Regions from separate parts of the Thiomicrorhabdus hydrogeniphila genome, predicted to be linked through region 2. Evidence: riboswitches for the same ligand, from Rfam matches in the RefSeq annotation. Region 2 holds a riboswitch; the other holds the start of a gene.
The links. Region 2 has a riboswitch for thiamine pyrophosphate ahead of ACYQ0E_RS08970 (TonB-dependent receptor). Riboswitches for the same ligand answer to the same signal wherever they lie in the genome.

Region 1 (5,917 bases), 350 kb from region 2:
CTGTAAAAGTCCAATTAGCTTGAATGATTTTATTGCTTATGCAGAATGAATTAAAATATTTAAACCTTAATTCATTCTTGAATTTTAAAATTGATTTTTAGTGTTGATGAATTAAAAAAATCACAACTGACAATCAGTTAAGTTTGTATTCTTCTGTTGATTCAAAATCAAATTCAGTTTGATTTAAACTAATGCCTTTTTCATTCAGTTTCTCTTCTAGATTTTTCTTTTCTAATAGCAGGTCTAATAAAGCCTGATTATTATCATCCAACTTATGCATTTGTTCTAATCCAAGATGATAAAAACGCAATATTTTCATCGCTTTTTCATCACCATGATCCACCGCTTTTTGAATATTAGCTAAAGAGTTAGTGATATACATTAGATTACGTTTTAAACGCCAGGCATAAATGGCTTCTTTCATCCATTCCTTATCGGCCAAATACACCTTAACAATTGCCGCTGTGATTAATAAACCAACAAATGCCCCCATAAAGTTTAAGACTAAGTGGTTATTAGAATGTTGCCCAAACCAGTGTAGGGCAAGTGAGGCTGTACCAAAGCCAATAACAATAAAAATGCTGATAACAATAAGCGTAGCTTTGCGAGTTTGTTTGCGATAGTAAACAGGATCGATTTCTTGAATTTTAAACATAATTTGGCCAATATTTATAGGTTATATCTGCTTTGCAGTTTTAAAGGTGTGTTGATTTTACTGAGTTACCACCTTAAAGTCATGTATTAAGGTGGAATGAATGCAAATAAATATTTATGCGTTTTTTATGCGTGAATATTTAGAAATTTTATTATTTAAAATCTATCGTTTGAGTTGATTTATTTGGCTTAGAGGGTAGGGTTTGACTTGGGTTGTCTAAGTCATAATATCGTTTACAACCGATTAAAAAATGTAATTTACAGCTGTTTCCAAAATACTGTTTTGCTTCGGTTAAATGTGGTGGATTTTGCATTTCTGGCGCCATTAAATAATATTTACCTAAAATATAGTTCGCTTTAGCAGAATCTTCTTGCGCGGCTTCTTTTAAAAAGCTTACCCCTTTTTGAATATCTTTAGGAACACCAGACCCTTGCATTAACTGTTGGGCCATTAAAATTTGCGCTTCAGGGTTTTTAAGTTCAATGGCTTTTTGTAACCATTTTTGTGCCTTTTGAGTATTTTTTTCAGTGCCTTGTGCATTTTCATAAGCTAAAAATAAACGTGTCATAGCCATAGAGTGACCGCGTTCTGCAGCTTGTTTAAACCAATAAAGCGCTTTTTTACCATTTGCCGGCGTACCTAATCCGTCAGCATAAAGGACTCCTGTGTTATATAAAATGTCTGTATAAGCGGGTTCGTTTAGGTTTTCTTTAAGAATTTGACGAGCAAGTTTTAAGTGCCAAAAATACGCATAGTTCATCTTTTTGGGAAAGCTCGTTCTTGGATCAGTAAAGAATTTAGCCATTGTATAGCGGGCTTTAGCATCCCCCTTTATTGCCGAATGACAAATTTGGTTTAACTGTTTATCTTTAAATAAACTGTTGCAAGTCTGGTTGTTAAAAACGTCGGCTGCTTGCAGATTAAATGCAAGAAAACCTAGAATAAAACCAAAACAGATTTGCGTTAAATAATGGCTGGTTTTTGTGTTTTGATTCAAAGTAATTGTTTGGTTTTCTGGCATGTTTATTAACCTGTATGAATGGTAATTATGAATATGTGCCTTATAGTAAATCAGGTTATTCAATAAGTAAAAAAATATTAACAAATACAAAACAAATACAAAACAAATACAAAACAAATACAAAACAAATACAAAACAAATACAAAACAAATACAATTTAGGATGACGATTTATTGAGTATTTGTTGAGATGAATTTATCTTTTTATGCATTGACTCATGTAACAATCTACCTATATACTTAGCCCTGATTTATGTCGGAGTGCCTTTAGGCTGAGATCGCGAAAGCGGGATCCGTAGAACCTGATCTGGATAATGCCAGCGAAGGGAACAATCAGATTAACGCAAATCTTTTGCGGTCAAAATTGTTTTAACCTATGTTTTTAATGGTTTGTTAATAAATTTGTAATGAGCGTTGTAATCATACCTTTTTACTCAGTTTTACCAGGCCTGGTAAATCTTGTGGCTATTATTGCGATTACATTTTTAGCGTTTTTGATCTCTTAATCTGAATCTACAGTCTATAGAGCTCCGCCTTTTAATTAATTTTTATGATTAATCATAATTAAATAAGGCAGAGTGATGAATACCAATAACCAACCAAAAACCGATCGTCGTCAACGTCGTGCAGAAGCTGAAGCATTTATTCAAAATGTATCGGGTCAATCTTTTCCAAATTCCAAAAAAGTCTATGTTGAGGGTAAATTGCACCCAATCAAAGTCGCCATGCGAGAAATTGCAGTAAGCGATACCATTAGCGGTAGCCGTGATAATCCAACGTATATTAAAAATGATGCCATTCCGGTTTACGATACATCGGGTGTTTACACCGACCCGCAAGTAAAAATTGACGTTTATCAAGGTTTGCCAAAATTGCGATCGAACTGGATAGATGCGCGTGGTGATGTAGAAGAATTAGATTCTGTTACCTCAAAATTTACCCAAGGTCGATTGGCAAATGAAGGGTTAGACCATATTCGTTTTGATAACTTGCCCAATGTAAAACGCGCCAAAAAAGACAAAAATGTCACTCAAATGCACTACGCACGCCAAGGCATTATTACGCCTGAGATGGAATACATTGCGATTCGTGAAAACATGCGCCGGTTAGAAGTTACTGATTCAGAATTAACCCAACAACATCCAGGGCAATCTTTTGGTGCCAGTATTCCTCAAATGATTACGCCAGAGTTTGTGCGTGACGAAGTCGCACGCGGTCGTGCGGTGATCCCTTGTAATATCAATCATCCAGAATCAGAACCTATGATTATTGGCCGTAACTTTTTAATTAAAGTAAACGCCAATATTGGTAACTCTGCGGTGGGTTCATCTATTGCCGAAGAGGTTGAAAAATTAGTTTGGTCAACCAAATGGGGAGCAGACACGGTAATGGATTTATCAACCGGGCGTAATATTCATGAAACCCGTGAATGGATTATGCGTAATTCACCTGTTCCTATTGGTACAGTACCGATTTACCAGGCCTTAGAAAAAGTAAATGGCGTGGCCGAAGACTTAACTTGGGAAGTGTTTAGAGATACCTTAATTGAACAAGCCGAACAGGGCGTAGATTACTTTACCATTCATGCGGGTGTGTTATTGCGTTATGTACCAATGACGGCTAAACGTGTAACAGGGATTGTTTCTCGTGGTGGTTCAATTATGGCTAAATGGTGTTTAGCCCATCATCAAGAAAACTTTTTGTACACGCATTTTGAAGACATTTGCGAGATTATGAAAGCGTATGACGTTACCTTTTCGCTTGGTGATGGTTTACGCCCAGGTTCGGTTGCTGATGCTAATGATGAAGCACAATTTGCCGAATTAGAAACCTTGGGTGAACTGACCAAAATTGCCTGGAAGCATGATGTTCAGGTCATTATTGAAGGGCCTGGTCATATTCCATTGCATATGATTAAAGAAAATGTAGAAAAACAAATTGATGAATGTGGTGAAGCGCCTTTTTACACTTTAGGGCCGTTAACTACCGATATTGCGCCTGGTTATGATCACATTACATCGGGTATTGGAGCAGCGAATATTGGTTGGTATGGTTGTGCCATGCTTTGTTATGTTACGCCCAAAGAGCATTTAGGTTTACCTAATAAAGACGATGTTAAAGAAGGTTTAATGGCTTATAAAATTGCCGCCCATGCAGGTGATTTGGCTAAAGGTCATCCTGGTTCTCAAATTAGAGATAACGCCTTATCTAAAGCACGCTTTGAATTTCGTTGGGAAGACCAATTTAATTTAGGGTTAGACCCAGAGCGTGCACGTGAATATCACGATGAAACCATTCCGCAAGAATCAGGAAAAGTAGCACATTTTTGTTCTATGTGTGGACCAAAATTCTGCTCTATGAAAATCAGTCAAGAAGTGCGTGATTACGCTAATGAGCAAGAAAAAGTGCGTTTGCACGATGATGAAAATGGCCAAATTACCGAAATTTCGTTAGAAAGTATTCAAGTCGGTATGAAAGAAAAATCGCAAGAATTTAGGGATGCTGGCAGTCAAATTTACCAAAAGGAGGCGTAATTGTGGACCCGCAGGTGAATTTGACTAAATCCAAAGTGGCGTTACCCAAAATGGCGCTACCTAAAATCGCTATTTTGGGTGCGGGTTTATTAGGCAGAATGCTCACTGTTTCATTAATGAAAGATTACCAAATCACTTTATTTGATAAAGACAATGGTGATGCCAAACAAAGTGCAGGCTATTTAGCGGCCGCTATGTTGGCTCCGCTTGCGGAGTCGGCCGATTGTGATTTAAAGATTATGAAAATGGGTGAAAAAGCGTTGATTTTATGGCCTGAATTTATAAAAAAATTAAGCACCCCCGTGTTTTTTCAACAAGCGGGCAGTTTAATTGTGACGTTTGATCAAGATATTGCTAGCTTAAAACAGTTTACAAGCCGTTTAAAAGGCCAAGATTATTCAGAGTTTGATTTACAGCAAATTCAGCAATTAGAGCCAGAATTAAATTCACGTCTTAAAAAAGGGTTGTTTTTACCCAATGAAGGACAATTAGACAATCGCCAACTTTTAGAGGCGATGGCCATTGAAATTCGTAAAAATGATGTGGTTTGGCATACCGATTCAATGGTAAAAACCACAGACCAAGCTGTATGGGTAAATAATAAAAAATTAACGGGGTATGACTGGGTTATTGACTGCCGAGGAATGGGGCTGCAACAAGACCAAACAAAAGTTCCAATACAATCTCAAACAAAACATCAGATGCAATCAAATAATCAACTTAGAGGGGTAAGGGGTGAGGTGATTAGAGTCTTTGCACCCGATGTAGTTTTGCAACGCCCCGTTAGGTTAATGCACCCTCGTTACCCCATTTATATAGCACCTAAAGAGAAGCATTACTTTGTTATTGGTGCCACGCAATTAGAATCTGAAGATCAACGTAAACCAACAGTTCGTTCTGCTTTAGAGCTTTTGTCGGCGTGTTTTAGTGTGCACAGTGGTTTTGCTGAGGCAGAGATTATTTCTATCGATGCAGGGCTACGGCCTGCCTATGTAAATAACCACCCAAAAATTACGAAACAAAAAAATAGAATAACTATAAATGGGCTTTTTAGACATGGCTATTTATTGGCTCCCGTTATGGTCGAAAAATGTGTAACCTTGTTAAAACAAGAAATGACAAAACAAATAAATACAGAACAATTGAATCAAGAATTGTCATTTTTACCAGGCCTGGTAAAACCACAAAATTCAAATTTAGTTCTCAATAAGGTGAATGAATGAATATCATCGTAAACCAACAAACCGTAATTTTTGAACAACAGGTAAACGTATCAAAAGTAATTGAAAAAGGGGCGTTTTTGCCACCTTATGCCGTGCTATTAAATGATGACTTTTTGCCTTATTCTCAATACCAAAATACCTGGTTAAAAGAGAATGACAAAATTGATATTGTTACGGCAATACAAGGAGGATAAAACGTGAAAAATTTGACTATGGAAGATGAAATTCAAATAAAAAAATCTACAAATGATTTAAAAAAGGATAAGCAACCTAATGATTTTATTTCTATTTATGGTACCAAACTATCTAGCCGGTTATTTGTAGGCAGTGCGCTTTATTCATCACCACAAATAATGCAAGAATCTATTATTGCCTCGGGTGCACAGGTGGTTACGCTCTCTTTAAGTAGGCAAAATCCTAATCAACAAGGCGGGCAAAGTTTTTGGAATATTATTCAATCATTAGGTGTACACCTTTTGCCGAAT
Region 2 (5,917 bases):
GGCCATTCCAAAATAATATGGTGTATATAAGCGTGCTAGAAAACGCCGTTGGCCAACACCAAACAGATTCTCTTGCCGCCAAAATAACATATAAGATACCTAAGCTAGCCGCCAACCATTCCCAGCCCGATTGTGCCAATAAAGCATTAACAATATTACTTAAAAAATCATTATTCACAGGCATCAATAACCGCTTTTCCTCTATCGGTACCAATTAATTTTAAAACAAAAACAGTCTGAGGTATTTGTTCTAAAACGGTTAGCATTTCAGTATCTAAAGTATCCATAACGGCTCGATAATCGCCATATATGTGGGTAGACATGCTGTTACGTTGAATATTTACATTGGCTTGCTGATCTAAACGATCAATAAAATCAATAATCGGTTGGCAGTATTTCTCTTGTAATGGGTACATACTAATTTCAACGGATACTTTCATTATGTTTCCTTTATTTTTCTGCACAAATTACAACAAAGGCGCCTAAATCGTGGCCAGGTAAAATGTGAGTGGTTTTTTGATTATCGGTTTCAGGTAAAACGGTTTGCACGCTTTTAAGATTTTTATAACCCGCTTGGTGTAAAAATCCTTTAATATCCGTGTAAGTGTAAAACGTTGCATCACAATAAAAAGGGCTATTGTGTTTGTGTTCTTCGTACATTTTTCCTAAAGGTGAGTTTTTTTCTAAAAAGGCAATAACGATTTTGCCATTATCTTTGGTCACTCTAGCGGCTTCTTGATAAGCCTTTAGAGGATTATCTAAAAAACAGGTAGAAGTGATAAAAATAGCAAAATCAAATTGCTGATCATCAATAGGTAGTGCTTCTGCAACGCCATCAATAAGAGATAAGCCTCTTGTTTTAGCTTGATCTCTCATTGCTAAAGCTGGCTCAATGCCAGTATCTATATTAAGCGGAGCAGTAAAACGTCCGCTACCAGCACCTATTTCAATACCTTTACCTTCTGGTAAAAGTTGTGTAATCGCTGCAATTTCAGCTTGATAAATAGCAGGGTTCTCATCAAACCACTCATCATAAGCGGTGGCGTGAGATTCATATCCTTGAGTTTTAGGCATAAGGGTTTTCTCTATATTTAGTGGCAACCGCCAGAAAGTTTAATGATAAAAACGCTTTGTGGAATCTCTTGTAAAGCATTTTGCATGGCTTGTTTAAGTACCGGCATAATATCTTGGTAATTACCAAATAAAGTGGTGCTCATGGCGTTTGTTGTTACGGTCGTATTCGGCATGTTTTCGATGTCATTTATAAAGTTCTTTACAAGGTCTCTATAGTTTTCTTGTAAAGGGTAAAGGCTTATATCAACTGAAACTTTCATCTGTACAAACTCCAAAAGGGTTGGTTAAACCCTTTATTCTACAAGCAATTAAAAATAAACGCGCCCTGTAACACCAATTTGACGAGGATCACCTAAGCGAATAAAGCCTTTTTCACCAGAGCCATCTAAATCAAAATAAAAGCCTCTAGTAGCATATCTTTCATCAGTTAAGTTTTTGCCCCACAGATAAATCTCATAATCAGCTGTTTCGTAACCAATTCGTGCATTAGTAATAACATACGCTTTTGATGCATAATTATGAACATTATCAAAATAGAACTTGTCAACAGCAGTTATGTCAGCCTGTGTGTAGAATCCGTTTGAATTTCTATACTTAGCTCCAACATTAATTTGATAGTTTGGTGCGTGTGCTTGTTCACGATTAACAATAACATAGTAGCTTGATGCTGGATTTCCTTCTACATTGGTTTGAATTAAGCCTGCTGAAGCGTATAAATTCCAGTTCTTGTTTGCTGTCCAGTTAATGTTGGCTTCTAGGCCATAGTTCTGAGCGTAGGTAAAGTTTTCGGTATAAAATTTCCAAGGGTCAACGCCTGTAACTGTTGGTGATGTGTAACCATCAAATTGTGGGTTGAAACGGTCCATATAAAAAGCCGTGATGTCAGAGGTTAGGCCATACTCAGCGAGATTAGATTTTAAGCCAATTTCATAATTATAAAGGGTTTCAGCAGCAAAATTTTGATTGGCCGTTCCTGCAAGATCAGAGTTAAAACCTCCTGCTTTATAACCACGAGTAATACTTGCATACGCGGTATGTTTGTCATTGTATTTGTAGCTGTAACTTAGGCTTGCACCCCATAGTGTTTCACTTGGATTAAAACGATTGGGGTACTCTTTAAATGTACTTTCATTTTTTTCAATTCTTAAGCTTGCTGATACGGTGGTTTTTTCATTGGTGTGGATGTCGATTTGCCCAAAACTAGCGAGCTTATTAATTGTGTAGTCACTAGAAGATAGCGAGCCAGCATCATTTTCGTTATTGGTTTCTGCAAGATGAGAGCCGTATAGGCCGACCAACCAATCGGTATTACCAAATAATTTTGATTTAGGTGTAGATAACCAACGAAGTTCTTGAGTAAAAGATTTACGTTCTTTTACATTTTCGTAGTTATCACCCCATGCAGTTGTTGGCCCCCAGTCATAGTCATAACCATAAGTCATATCAGAATTTGTAAAGCTTGTTTTACTTGTGAAGATAAAGTTTGGATTGGCTTGCCAGTTAACTTTTACCGATGCGGCGTTAGACAGTTGAGTATCTTTCCCGGGGTCGTTTGAAAGGGTTGTAAAGCTATTATCTGCTGACCATGCATCATATCCATTATTTAAATCAGCATGCAATACAGATACATCAACGGTCGTGTCTGAATCTGGGAAAAAGCGTAATTTACCACGTAAGGTTAATTCATCACGACCATTAGTATCAGTTCTATCTAGTGTTTTGTTGTCTCTAAAGCCATCACTGGTGTGTTTAAATAGAGAGAAGCGGTATTGTGTTGCATCTTCTTTGGAGCTCACAGGTCCGCTGGTCATAAAACCAATTTCTTTTAAGTTATCTTGGCCCAAGCTCATTTCGGCCATGCTTTCTTGGTAGGGTGTTGGGTCATTTGATTCAATGTGAATTAAACCAGCAATGGCACTTTGGCCATAACGAGTGTTTTGCGGGCCGCGAAGTACTTCAACTTGCTTAACGTCAAATAGATTGCCAGCCATACCAATACCGCTAAAATCCATATCATCAATTGAAAAACCGACACTTGAATTTGGTGCACCTGTGTATTCATCACGTTCACCAATACCGCGTATTTGAATGTGGCGAGCATGCGAGCTTTGACCAGAAAAGTTTACATTTGGCGTTTTCAACAGAACGTCATCAAATTCAATTGCACCTTGGTCTTGCAAATCGGCCTGGGTTTTTACGTCAACGCTGGTTGGCATGTCTTGTTTGCTTGTTTCACGTAGGTCGGCATTGACAACAACAGGTTTAAGGTCGTCTGCAAAAGATGGATTGCTTGAAATTGCGGCGAATATAGCCAAAGTAATAGGCTTAAGTTTGTTGGTCATGCGCTTTCCTTATAGGGCAAGAAAAGGCAGTAAAATATAGACTGAGAAAACACAAGTTAAGCCTGCCCAAATTATTTGAGCAAACTCAATGGTTATCTTTTTGACTAGATTGTGCCTTTCCTACGCCAGTATTAGCTGGATCAGGTTCAAAGGGTCTTTCGGTATCTCGAAATCTCAGGTCTTAAGTGACCACCCCTGGCAAACTAACCGTTTTTGATTTAAAAACGTTAGTTAATGTATTTAGGTATAAATTTTTTGCGGATTGTACAGTAAAGTTGGTTAAAATGGAAATCATCCAAGTCTTATATAAAAATATAAGCTATTAAAATGTGTTAAAGGGTTCGTAGATGTCTGAGAGTGTAAAACCAAATATTAGTAAAGAGATTATGCAGCGTTTAAAATCGATAGATGATTTACCGCATTTCCCAGATGCTTTAATGAAGCTTGAGCAAGCGTTAGTTGCTAATGAAAGTTTACCTATGGATAAAATAGTGCAATTAATTGCCCAAGATCCACGTTTGGTGGCTGGATTAATTAATATGGCGAACAGCGCAAAATATACAACGGGTAAAGAAGTTAATGATTTATCTGATGCGGTGACTCGAATTGGTTTAAAGGAGATGCGTTTAATGGCGCATCTTATTCAATATCAAACGTCATTTAAACGTAAACCCCCATTTAGTGATAAACATTTTTTAAGACATTCTTTTTTGTCGGCCTTAATTGCTCAAAGATTGGCTAAAATCGTTAAATTAGATTCTGGTGAGGCATTTTTAGCGGCATTAATGCGGGATATAGGCGTATATCTTTTAGCAATGGAAGATAGAGATAAATATCTTGAAGTGATTAAGGAGACAGATTTTGATGTTTCAAAATTACCACAGGCTGAAAATGAAGTGTTTGGTACTTATCATGCATTAATGAGTGCACGTTTATTGCAGGAATGGAATTTTGCAACGGTTGTTGTAATGGGTGTGGCATTTCATCATAATCCAGAAAAAACAGATCCTAAGTTTCAACCTTTTGCTTATTTAACGTATTTGGCTGAGAATGCGGTATTTAGGCTGGGGTTTGATAATGGTATTGCCGATATATTAGAAGGTGATATAGAAAACCCTCCTGCTAAGTTATTAGAGGCGTTAGCATTTTTTAATCTAACGTTAGAACAGTTTGATGAAACCTCACAATTGGCATTAGCAGATGCAGATAGTATGGGGTTGTAATTTTTTAAATTTATAAATGTAAAAAAACGAATTTACCAGGCCTGGTAAATCGTTTATAAACATAAAAATATGTGTTTATTGTTCCTTTAAATACTTTAATTGTAAATTACAGAGCAATTAGAAATAAGTATCAGTTCTTATGTGTATTTATATGTCTAAAGAAAGTTTATTGTCTATTTTTATCTTATCCATAAGTTATGTATAAATCTTTATAGATATGTTTATGTAAAATATATATAAAACTTATGAGAAAATGTTAAAATAACGGGCTTAATTTTTTAAACTTTGTAAATATCAGAAATAAGAGACTAAATCGATGCCAATCATTACGTTACCAGATGGTTCTACTAAACAGTTTGATCAAGCTACATCAGTTATGCAAGTGGCTGAAAGTATTGGGACGGGGCTGGCAAAGGCTACGGTAGCAGGACGTGTAAATGGTCAGCTAAAAGACGCGAGTGATTTAATCTCTGAAGATGCAAGTGTTGAAATTATTACCATGCGAGATGAAGAGGGCGTACATATTATGCGTCACTCTTGTGCGCACTTATTAGGTCATGCCTTAAAGCAATTGTTTCCAGATGCCAAAATGGCCATTGGACCAGTTATCGACAATGGCTTTTATTATGACATTGATATGGAATATAAAATTACGCCTGACGATTTGAAAAAAATCGAAAAGCGTATGTTGGAATTAGCTAAAACCAAATATCCAGTAATTAAAAAAATGTTATCACGTGAAGAAGCCGTGGCAACATTTGAATCTCGTGGTGAGGATTACAAATTAGAATTAATTCGTGATTTACCTAATGAAACGGAATTTGGTTTTTATTTTCACGAAGAATATGTCGATATGTGTGTTGGTCCTCACTTGCCAAACATGGGGTTTGTTAAGGCACTAAAACTAACTCATGTTGCGGGTGCTTACTGGCGTGGTAATTCAGATAACGTTATGTTGCAGCGTATTTACGGCGTTGCCTTCCCAGATAAGCAATCTTTAAAAGATTACTTGCACATGATGGAAGAAGCAGAAAAGCGTGATCACCGTAAACTAGGTAGAACATTAGATCTATTTCACGTTGAAGATTTAGCCCCTGGAATGGCTTTTTGGCACCCAAAAGGAATGACCTTATACCGTATTGTAGAAGAGTATATGCGTGGTCAGTTGGTTGCTAATGATTATGATGAAATTCGTACCCCATTGATTTTAGACCGCTCATTATGGGAAAAATCAGGTCACTGGGATAAATTTAAAGACAATATGTTCACCACAGAAAC

Region 1: another riboswitch for thiamine pyrophosphate. It lies ahead of thiC (phosphomethylpyrimidine synthase ThiC); the one in region 2 lies ahead of ACYQ0E_RS08970 (TonB-dependent receptor).

Annotation. Positions count from the first base shown of each region.
Region 1 covers NZ_BAAHXL010000001.1:1,624,918-1,630,834, reverse strand. The annotation lists gene ACYQ0E_RS07405 (DUF3087 family protein) at 134-655, opposite strand; gene ACYQ0E_RS07400 (tetratricopeptide repeat protein) at 807-1,676, opposite strand; TPP riboswitch at 1,923-2,021, shown strand; gene thiC (phosphomethylpyrimidine synthase ThiC) at 2,257-4,209, shown strand; gene ACYQ0E_RS07390 (FAD-dependent oxidoreductase) at 4,212-5,432, shown strand; gene thiS (sulfur carrier protein ThiS) at 5,429-5,626, shown strand; gene ACYQ0E_RS07380 (thiazole synthase) at 5,630-5,917, shown strand, end outside.
Region 2 covers NZ_BAAHXL010000001.1:1,977,166-1,983,082, reverse strand. The annotation lists gene pnuC (nicotinamide riboside transporter PnuC) at 1-184, opposite strand, end outside; gene ACYQ0E_RS08985 (YkoF family thiamine/hydroxymethylpyrimidine-binding protein) at 171-440, opposite strand; gene ACYQ0E_RS08980 (class I SAM-dependent methyltransferase) at 451-1,074, opposite strand; gene ACYQ0E_RS08975 (YkoF family thiamine/hydroxymethylpyrimidine-binding protein) at 1,092-1,334, opposite strand; gene ACYQ0E_RS08970 (TonB-dependent receptor) at 1,383-3,416, opposite strand; TPP riboswitch at 3,516-3,623, opposite strand; gene ACYQ0E_RS08965 (HDOD domain-containing protein) at 3,764-4,639, shown strand; gene thrS (threonine--tRNA ligase) at 4,956-5,917, shown strand, end outside.